Regions from separate parts of the Micromonospora sp. NBC_00421 genome, predicted to be linked through region 2. Evidence: riboswitches for the same ligand, from Rfam matches in the RefSeq annotation. Region 2 holds a riboswitch; each other region holds the start of a gene.
The links. A riboswitch is a leader RNA that binds a small molecule or an ion and turns the genes downstream of it on or off. The one in region 2 is predicted to bind cobalamin.
Positions count from the first base shown of each region.

Region 1: it holds a riboswitch for cobalamin, as region 2 does, so the genes downstream of both, OHQ87_RS07900 (CbtB domain-containing protein) here and OHQ87_RS05125 (nitroreductase family protein) in region 2, are expected to answer to the same signal.
Region 3: it holds a riboswitch for cobalamin, as region 2 does, so the genes downstream of both, OHQ87_RS12875 (ribonucleoside-diphosphate reductase subunit alpha) here and OHQ87_RS05125 (nitroreductase family protein) in region 2, are expected to answer to the same signal.

Region 1 is NZ_CP107929.1:1,820,012-1,823,275, reverse strand. It holds gene OHQ87_RS07905 (PepSY-associated TM helix domain-containing protein) at 159-1,634, shown strand; cobalamin riboswitch at 1,748-1,889, shown strand; gene OHQ87_RS07900 (CbtB domain-containing protein) at 1,924-2,127, shown strand; gene OHQ87_RS07895 (CbtA family protein) at 2,118-2,912, shown strand; gene OHQ87_RS07890 (histidine phosphatase family protein) at 2,932-3,264, shown strand, end outside.
Region 2 is NZ_CP107929.1:1,075,550-1,078,813, reverse strand. It holds gene xylB (xylulokinase) at 1-824, shown strand, start outside; partial or broken gene OHQ87_RS05130 (DNA-binding response regulator) at 860-982, shown strand; partial or broken gene OHQ87_RS05125 (nitroreductase family protein) at 1,066-1,296, opposite strand; cobalamin riboswitch at 1,334-1,532, opposite strand; gene OHQ87_RS05120 (MarR family winged helix-turn-helix transcriptional regulator) at 1,928-2,251, shown strand; gene OHQ87_RS05115 (cytochrome P450) at 2,232-2,435, opposite strand; gene OHQ87_RS05110 (fructosamine kinase family protein) at 2,801-3,264, shown strand, end outside.
Region 3 is NZ_CP107929.1:2,985,134-2,988,397, reverse strand. It holds gene OHQ87_RS12875 (ribonucleoside-diphosphate reductase subunit alpha) at 1-1,068, opposite strand, end outside; cobalamin riboswitch at 1,188-1,408, opposite strand; gene OHQ87_RS12870 (helix-turn-helix transcriptional regulator) at 1,435-2,322, opposite strand; gene OHQ87_RS12865 (oxidoreductase) at 2,450-3,264, shown strand, end outside.

The DNA.
Region 1 (3,264 bases), 740 kb from region 2:
CTCGACGGACCCGTCCCGTCCGGACATTCCCGGGAACCATGGCGGCGCTCGCGCCGACTACCTCTCCGGGCGAGGCCGACACCACGGACCCGGCCGACCCGCACGCATGCACGGGGAACGACCACCGGGTGTATCCCGACAATTCCGATCGGAAGAACATGTCTGTCACCGAGTTGTCCGGCCCGTCGACGCCGGAGCCCGCCGCCACCACCGCCGACCCACCCGCCCGGTCGGCCCGAGGTACCTCCCCGTTCGGTGCGCTGCTGCTGCGGTTGCACTTCTACGCCGGTGTGCTGGTCGCGCCGTTCCTGGTGGTCGCCGCGCTGACCGGACTCGCCTACACGGTGGCTCCGCAGGTGGACGGGATGCTCTACGGCGACCGGTTGACGGTGGCCCAGGTGGGTGAGCGTCGGCTGCCGGTGGCCGACCAGGTCGGGGCAGCACGCAACGCGCACCCCTACGGCAGCGTCGCCGCGGTGCAGCCCGGTGCGGACGACCGGACCACCCGGGTGGTGTTCTCGGCGCCGGAGCTGGGCGAGAAGCAGCACACCGTATACGTCGACCCGTTCACGGGCCGGGTGCAGGGGCAGTTGACCACCTGGTTCGGGTCCACGCCGGCCACCACCTGGCTGGACGACCTGCACCGCAACCTGCATCTGGGGGTGGTGGGCCGGCACTACTCGGAGCTGGCCGCGAGCTGGCTGTGGGTCATCGCGCTCGGCGGGGTCGTACTGTGGTGGCGTCGCCGCCGCGCCTCCCGGGCCACCGTCCGGCACCTGCTCGTGCCGGATCTGTCCACCGCCAGAGGGGTACGGCGGACCCGGGGCTGGCACGCCACCGTCGGCGTCTGGCTCACCGTCGGCCTGCTGTTCCTCTCCGCGACCGGGCTGACCTGGTCCCGGTACGCCGGGGCCAACTTCGGTGCCGGCCTCGACGCGCTCGACGCCCGCGCCCCGCAGATCTCCACCGCCCTCACCGCCGCGCCCACCGCCCCGGCCGACACCGGTGGTGGTCACCACGAGGCGGCCGGAGCGGGTGGGGTGGTCGAATCGGCCGCCTTCGACCGGGTCCTGACCGCCGCCCGTACGGCCGGTCTGACCGGCCCGGTCGAGATCGCCCCGGCGCCGGAACCGGGCTCGGCCTGGACCGTCACGCAGGTCGACAACGTCTGGCCGGTCGCGAAGGACCGGGTCGCCGTCGACCCCACCACGGCCACGGTCACCGCCCGCAGCGACTTCGCCGACTGGCCACTGCTGGCCAAGCTCAGTGGTCTCGGCATCCAGGCGCACATGGGGGTGCTCTTCGGACCGCTCAACCAGATCCTGCTCGCCGCGCTGGCCCTCGGGCTGCTCTGCGTCATCGTCTGGGGCTACCGCATGTGGTGGCAACGCCGGCCCACCCGCGCCGACCGCCGCGCCCTCACCGGCACCCCACCGGCCCGCGGCGGCGTACGCGGCCTTCCGCGCGGCGTCCTGATCGTCGGCACACCACTGGTCGTGGCGGTCGGCTGGGCGCTGCCGCTGATCGGGCTCACCCTGCTCGTCTTCCTCCTCGTCGACGTCGTCCTGGGGGCGGTGGGCCGACGACGCCGTACCAGCACCGTCCCCACCTCACCCGCACCAGCCGGTCGATGACCGACCGCCCCGTCCGGCCGCCCGCTCGGCGTCGGACGGGGCGGTCGACTCGCGCAGCGCCGGTCCCCGCCCCGGTTGCTCACATTCGGCGGGATGACGATTGACCGCTCGGGGGTCACGCCGCTACGGTCGATCCAAATCTGCGGCGTCGCGAGGTAAGCCGGTGAGAATCCGGCGCGGTCGCGCCACTGTGAGCGGTCCCCGTCGTCGACGGGTCCGCGAGCCAGGACGCTCGGTCGTCCGCAGCCTTGCGATGGGGACGCGTCATCCCCGGGAAGGTTCGTGTCCCATGTCGAGTTCCACTCCCGCCCAGCCGCTGGTGCACCCCGTCGGGTCGACCCGCGTGTACTGGGCGGCACTGGCCGTCGTCGGCGTACTCCTGCTGCTCACCTATCTGGTCGCGTTCGACCAGGGCGCGGTCTCGCGCAGTGGCATGTACCTGCACGAGCTCATGCACGACGGCCGGCACCTGCTCGGTGTCCCGTGCCACTGAACCCCACCCACAATCCACCCACGTTCGCCACCGTCCTGCTCCGCGGTCTGCTCGCCGGTCTCGTCGCCGGCCTGCTCGCGGGGGCGTTCGGCTACCTCGTCGGTGAGCCGCGCATCGAGGCGGCCATCGCGATCGAGGAGGCAGCCAGCCACACCGGGCCGGTGGCCGACGACCACCACGCCGACGCCCTGGTGGGCCGGGGCGGCCAGCGGGCCGGCCTGTTCCTGGCCACCGGGCTGTTCGGCACCGCGATGGGTGGCCTGCTGGCGACCGGGTACGCGCTCCTGCGCCGTCGCCTGCGGACCACGGACGACGGCCGGTCGGCGCTGCTGCTCGCCGGCGGCGCCCTGCTCGGCGCGGTGCTCGTGCCGTTCCTCAAGTATCCGGCCAACCCCCCGGCGGTCGGCAGTCCCGACACCATCGACCAACGCACCGCCGCCTACCTGACCCTGGTGGTGCTCGGTCTGGTGGCGGTCTGGGCGGGCACCCTCGGCTACCGGTCGGTCCGCCCCGACGCACCGGTCTGGCAACGGGTCGGCGCGGCCGTCGGGGGCTTCCTCCTGGTCGCCGGTGCCGGGTATGTCGTCCTGCCGTCCTTCCAGGAGGTGCCGGACGACTTCCCCGCGACTCTGCTGTGGAACTTCCGGTTGGCCGCTCTCGGTACCCAGGTGGTGCTCTGGGCGGCGATCGGCCTGCTGTTCAGCGCCCTGATGAGCCAGGGCCGGCGGCTGGACCGGCGACCGGGGGCGGGCGGGATTCCGACTGTCACCCCGGCGAGCCGATGACCGGTGCGGGAACACCGGCGTGACCGCGACCAGCCTGCGGCTGGTCGCACACGCGCACACCGCCGCCCTGCGGCGGGCGGTGTTCGGCGCGGGTGACGACGACCTGGACGAGGGCGGCCGGCGGGCCGCCCTCGCCCTGGCCGGTTCCGACCGGCGCGGCCCACTGGGCCCGGTCGACGTCTGCCTGACCAGCCCGGCGCCGGCGGCGGTGCAGACCGCTCACGCCCTCGGGCTGCGCCCCACAGTCGAGGCCGCGCTGGCCGACTGCGGGTACGCCGACTGGTCCGGGCAGAGCCTGGCGGACGTGGGGGCGCGGGACCCCGACGCGCTGCGGCAGTGGTGGGACACTCCC
Region 2 (3,264 bases):
GGCTCGCCTTCGGTCGGGACGTGGCACTCCCCCGGATCGCCGGACCGGCCGAGGTGGTCGGGGAGACCACCTCGGGCGCGCTGCTCTCGGCCGGCACCGGTGACACGATGGGCGGGGCGCTCGGCGTCGGCCTGCGGCCGGGTGACGTGGTGGTCTCGCTGGGCACCTCGGGATGCGTGTACGGGCTCAGTGACGTGCCGACCGCCGACGCGAGCGGGCTGGTGGCCGGGTACGCCGACGCGACCGGCCGGTTCCTGCCACTGGTGTGCACGCTCAACGCGGCCCGGGTGCTGGTCACGGTCGCCGACCTGCTGGGCCGGTCACTGGCCGAGTTGGACGAGCTGGCGCTCTCGGCGCAACCTGGCGCGGGCGGGCTGACCCTGCTGCCGTACCTGGATGGGGAACGCACCCCCAATCTGCCCGACGCGCGCGGTCTGCTCGCCGGCCTGACCCGGGCGAACGCGTCGGCGGCGAACCTGGCGCGGGCCGCCGTGGAGGGCATGCTCGGCGGTATCGCCGACGCCCTCCACGCGCTCCGTGCCCAGGACGTCCCGGTCGACCGGGTGTTGCTGATCGGCGGCGCGGCCCGGTCCCGCGCGGTGCGGGCGGTCGCGCCGGCGTTGTTCGGCGTACCGGTGGCCGTGCCGCGCGCTGCCGAGTACGTGGCGCTCGGCTCGGCGCGGCAGGCGGCCTGGGCGCTGTCCGGCGACGCCGAGCCGCCGCCGTGGCCGGTCGCGGCCGAGGAGGTCACCGCCGCCGGCACCCCCGAGGTGTACGCGCGCTACGTCGATGTCCGCCAACAGGCGCTACCACTGCTGACGTGACACCGGACGGCCGATGACCATCGAGGTTCTGGGCGTCGCCCGAGGTGACCCGGCAGCTCGTCGGCAGGCACGCGGCGTGCATCCGCCCCGCCGAGGGCACGCCGGACCAGGTGGGACTGACCCGGCACGAGTTGGAGGTGCTGCGCCCGATCGCCGACCGGATGCTGCGTCTGGCCGGCGTCGCGGTCCCCTCCGCCGCGGGCGGGTTGGGAGCTGCCGGTGATCGAACGTGCCGGCGCGGACCGTCCAGGGTGGCGGCGAACGTGGCCCGCCCGGCCTGTACGTGCCGGTGGCACCGGCGGCGGAGGTCGGGGTCCCGGACCAGGACGGAGTCCCACGGCTGCGAGTAGCCGACGCCGGGCGCGGCATGCGCGGCGTCGAGAATCCGGTGCAGGGTGTCGGCCGGCACCGGCGCCCCGGTGAACTGGGCCCGGACGTCCCGGCGGCGGTGGATGGCGTCGTAGAGTGCCACAGGCAGGCTCCCGCTGCGCTCGGCCCAGCCCGGAGGGGTGGGCGGTCGACGCGAGGCCGGTCTTCGGACTCCCGGATCAACGCCAGCCCGTCCGCCTTCCCGGCCTTATGGCCAGTGGCTGCGCTCCTCGCGCATGGACGGTCGCTCCCCGGTCACCGCAGCGGGCCCGTGTCGGATTCACACCGGCTTCCCGATTCTCCCCGCGCACGCGGGGCACCTCGCACGATCATGCCGTCGAGGATGCCAACTCGCGTCAGCGGCACAGGTCGGCGACGCCCCCCGCACGCGGCGGCCGCAGCCCGCGATGATCTTGCAGGTCCACTGTTGCCGCTGTCGCCCGGCCGGTCCACCGTGGTCAGCGTGCCGCTGACCCAGGCCGGCGACGTGCAACTCCGCCATCACCAGCCGCAGGTGCTCGACGGCCCGGATCCCGCCGGCCGAAGGCCGGGGCCAGGATGGACGGCACACTGGACACGGCGATCACCCGACCCATCCGCTCGCTCACGAACCGGCCCTGCAGCCGGGGGCACCACCGGCTCGGCTCCAGCGGCTGACCTCCTGGCTGCTCCACCACGGGGCAGCCCGCGCGAACCGGGTCGTCGGGACGCACCTGGATCGCCCCGGCGACCGGATGCGGTACGGCATCCCCGCCGCGCTCGACGAGTTCGGCGGGATCAGCCAGGCAGAGCTGTGCCGCCGGCTGGGCATCGACCGGGGCGACGCTGTCACCACCCTGAACGGGATGGAGGCCGACGGCCTGCTCCGCCGGGAACCCGACCCGGTGGACCGGCGCCGCAACGTCGTTCACATCACCGACGCCGGAACCGCCCGGATGCGGGAGATGGACACGCTTGTCGACGGCGCTCAGAACGACCTGCTCGACCGGTTCACGGTGGCCGAACGCGCCCAGTTCATCGACCTGCTGCGCCGCCTGGTCAACATCCCGCCACCCTGAGCTGCCAGGTCACCGGCACACACGAAGAGTGCTGGAGTTCCAGCCGGGCCAGCGGCGCGCCCGCGCAGAAGTGCCGCCCGTGGCCGAAGGCCAGATGCCGGTTCGGGACGCGGCCGACATCGAAGCGGACGGACTCCGCGATGAACCGCTCGTCGACGTTGGCGTGCGCCAGCCCGAGTGGCACCAGCCCACCTCCGCGGCGGTCTGACCCCCGGACTACCAGTTGACGAGTTCGATGGAGAGCACCCCCGGCGTAGGGTCTGCACGACCACGCCGGGCGCGAACCGTTCACCGGCCTGCCGTTCCGCCCGCGCGGGTGCACACAACGGACGGCCGTCCGGGTCGACCCGCCAACCCGAGCCGACGGCCTTGGCCACCGCCGCCCCAACGCCGACCGACACCAACGGCTCACCCGGGCGGGCGTCATCGCCGCCTACTGCGGTGCGTCGGAAGGTTCCGGAAGGGCCTGTCCTAACGCGGATGTGCTGGGATGGTCACCGTGACTCCGGAAGATCCCGGCACGCCCCCGACCGGAGGAGACCACTGCCGATGTTCCTGACAGATCCGCTGGCGGAGCGGTTGTCGCGGACGGGGATCCGCGACATCGTCACCATCACGCCGGTCAGCGGTGGACTTGCCGCGCTCGCCGGAATAGCCCACCGCAGGGACGCGCCGTCGGTCTTCGTCAAAGCCTTCGCCGAAGCGCCCGACGGCGACGGTGACGCCTTTGTCGCGGAGGCCGAAGGGCTGGCGGCCCTGCGGGAGCGCGGAGGACTGGCGACACCCGAGGTGATCGTGGCGAACCACGAGTTGCTCGTGCTGTCGCTGCTACAGCCGAGACCAAGCGAGGTAGCTTTCTGGGAGCAGTTCGCCCACGCGCTCGCCCAGGCGCACACGAGCACCATCCATCCCCGCTTCGGATGGCACCGCGACAACTGGTTGGGTCGCCGTCGGCAGATGAATGCGTGGGCCGACGACGGCTTCGCATTCTTCGCCGAGCGCCGGTTGCTCCG
Region 3 (3,264 bases), 1.9 Mb from region 2:
GACCCGGCGCATGAACTCGTCCGGAATCCAGTTGGCCAGGTTGAGATTGTGGGTACGCCGGGCCTCTTCGCCGGTGTTGTCCCGCAGCTCCAGGAACTCCTCGACGTCCGGATGCCACGGCTCCAGATAGACGCAGGCGGCCCCCTTGCGCCGGCCGCCCTGGTTGACCGCCGCCACCCCGGCGTCGAGGGTCTTGAGGAACGGCACGATCCCGTTCGACCGGCCGTTGGTGCCCCGGATCAACGCGCCCCGGCCACGTACCCGCGACCAGGAGATGCCGATGCCGCCGGAGAACTTGGACAGCTTCGCCACCTGGTGGTAGCGCTCGTAGATCGAGTCGAGCTCGTCGCGGGGCGAGTCGACCAGGAAACACGACGACATCTGCGTGTGCCGGGTGCCGGAGTTGAACAACGTGGGGGAACTCGGCAGGTAGGCAAGCGACGACATCAACCGGTAGAACCCGACCGCCTCGTCGGGCGTGGTGGACAGCCCGCAGGCCACCCGCAGCAGCCAGTACTGCGGGGTCTCCACCACCAGCCGCGACTCGGGGTGCCGCAGCAGGTACCGGTCGGCGACCGTGCGCAGTCCGAAGTACTCGAACCGCAGGTCACCCGCCGGGTCGACCGCGTCGTCGAGGGTGCGGGCGTTGCGGGCCACGAACGCGGCGGTGTCGTCGGAGATCAGGCCGAGGCCGTGGGCGTACCGGATGGACTGGCTGAAGCTCGCCACCGCCTGCCCGCGGACCTCCTGCTCCACGTAGCCGGCCAGCAGCCGGGCCGCCAGCCGGGAGTACTGCGGTTCGGTGCCGATCAGCTCCGCCGCCGTCTGGATCGACAGCTTGTCCAGCTCGGCAGTGGTCGCCCCGTCGTAGAGGCCGCTTATCGTCTTGGTCGCCACCCGCAGCGGGTCCACCTCGTCCAGGTCGGCGGCCCACCGCTCGACCGCCTTGACGATCTTGTTGACGTCCACCGGCTCGGTGTCGCCGTTGCGCTTGCGTACCCGCATCGCCGGCCGGCGTGGCTCCGCGCCGTCGGCCTCGGACGGGGGGCTCTCCGCTACGTTCGTCATGACCTCTCCTCGCTGTCACCGATGGCCCTCGGACGCGGGAGAACGCCAACGGGCGCGGCGCGGCGGCCGGCCCGGTTGCTGGCGTCGGTCGTCCCGCGCGACCTCCGACCGCCGCACGCAGCAGCGCACGGCGCACTGGCAGGTCTTCGGACTCGCGGGCCTGACCGGGTTCCACCGGTCGCCTACTGGCCGTCGCTTCCCAGACCTCGCGGCCCAGTGCTCGATGACGGCGGTCGTTCCCACTCACCGCTGCGGGGCAGTCCCGGATTTACACCGGGTTCCCTGTTGCCTCGACCGGGCCGTTCAGGCCCGGTCGAACCAGCTGCGTGGGACACCATATATGGCGTCCCCTGGGGAGAAGCAACACTAGATGTCGCGTCGGCGTGTCGGATCACTCTCACCCGCCCGGCCGGTCGCGCGCAGTGACGCCAGCAGCCGTAGCCGGTCGGCGTCGGGGCTGCCCGGCGCGGCGGTGAAGACCAGCATGACCGGGCCGGGGTTGCCGGGCAGCGGGTAGGTGTCCCAGTCCAGGACGATGTCACCGACCTCGGGGACCTCGAAGGTCTTGGTGCCGCTGACCGAAGCGCGCACGTCGTGCCGGGCCCACAGCCGTCGGAACTCGGCGCTGCGGATGCTCAGCTCGCCGACGATCGCGGTGGCCCGGGGGTGGGTGGGGTCCGTGGCGACGGCGGCACGCATCATGCCGATGTAGTCCATGGCCTGCTGTTCCCACGCCGCGCAGCGCCGCGACGCGGTCGTCGGGTCGTCGAACATCAGCAGGAGCATGTTGAGCCGGTCGGGCGGGTAGCCCTCCGGGTCGCCGAGCAGCGCCGTCGCCCACGGGTTCCAGGCGAGCAGGTCGAGGTGTCGGCCGAGCACGACCGCCGGGGTGTCCAGCACCAGCAGCAGCCGTCGGGTGCTCTCCGGCACCCGCTCCGGGCCGGGGTCCACCCGGACGGGCACCGGCCGGCGGGCGGCGCGGGCCAGGGTGAACAGGTGCCGGCGTTCCTCGTCGTCGAGGCCGAGCGCGCCGGCGAGCGCGTCCAACACGTCGTCGGACGGGCGGACCTCGCGGCCCTGCTCCATCCGCTGGTAGTAGTCGGTGCTCAACCCGGACAGCAGGGCCAGTTCCTCACGCCGCAACCCGGTGACCTTACGTCGGCCGCCCGGCTCCAGGCCGACGTCGCGGGGGTGCAGCCGGCCGCGCCGGGCGCGCAGGAAATCGCCGAGTTCGCGGGCGTACGGATGGGTCATGCCGCAAGTGTGTCGCGGCCCGGACGGGTGAAGGTAGGTCCGGCAGACCTGGGCAACCGGGAACGACCGATCCGGCCCGGATTGCTCCTAACGTCGTCGCTCCACCCCGATCTCCCAGGAGCAGCAGATGACCGGATGGACCGCCGCCCACATCCCCGACCAGCACGGCCGTACCGCCGTCGTGACCGGCGCGAACTCGGGCCTCGGCCTGGTCACCGCCACCGCACTGGCCCGCCACGGCGCGCACGTCGTGCTCGCCGTCCGCAACACCGCCGCCGGGGAGCAGGCCGCCCGCCGGATGGACGGCGACGTCGAGGTACGCGAGCTGGACCTGGCCTCCCTCGCCTCGGTACGGGCGTTCGCGGCGAAGCTGACAGTCGATCATCCGGTGCTCGACCTGCTGGTCAACAACGCCGGTGCGGTGCTGCTCGGCCCGCGCCGCACCACGCCCGACGGCTTCGAGGCGCACCTCGGCACCAACCTGCTGGGCCACTTCGCGCTGACCGGCCTGCTGCTCGGCAACCTGGCGGCGGCGCGGGCGGCCCGGGTGGTGAGTCTCAGCTCGATCACCCACCGGAGCGCACACCTGGACTTCGCCGACCTGATGTTCGAACGTGGCTACCGGGCCGCCGCCGCCTACGGCCGGTCCAAGCTCGCCACCACCGTCTTCGGTGTCGAGCTGGACCGCCGACTGCGCGCCACCGGATCACCTGTCCTCAGCACGCTGGCCCACCCCGGCGTCACCCGCACCAACCTGACTCCCCGGGCGTGGGAACACCGGGGCCGGCGGGGCCGGGTGATCGCGTGGCTCGGCCTGCTGGCCACCCAGCCGGTGGAGCGGGGCGCGCTGCCGCAGTTGCGTGCCGCCACCGACCCCGGGGTACGGGGCGGCCAGTTCTTCGGTCCGTCCCGGCTCGGGGAGACATGGGGACCGGTCGCCGA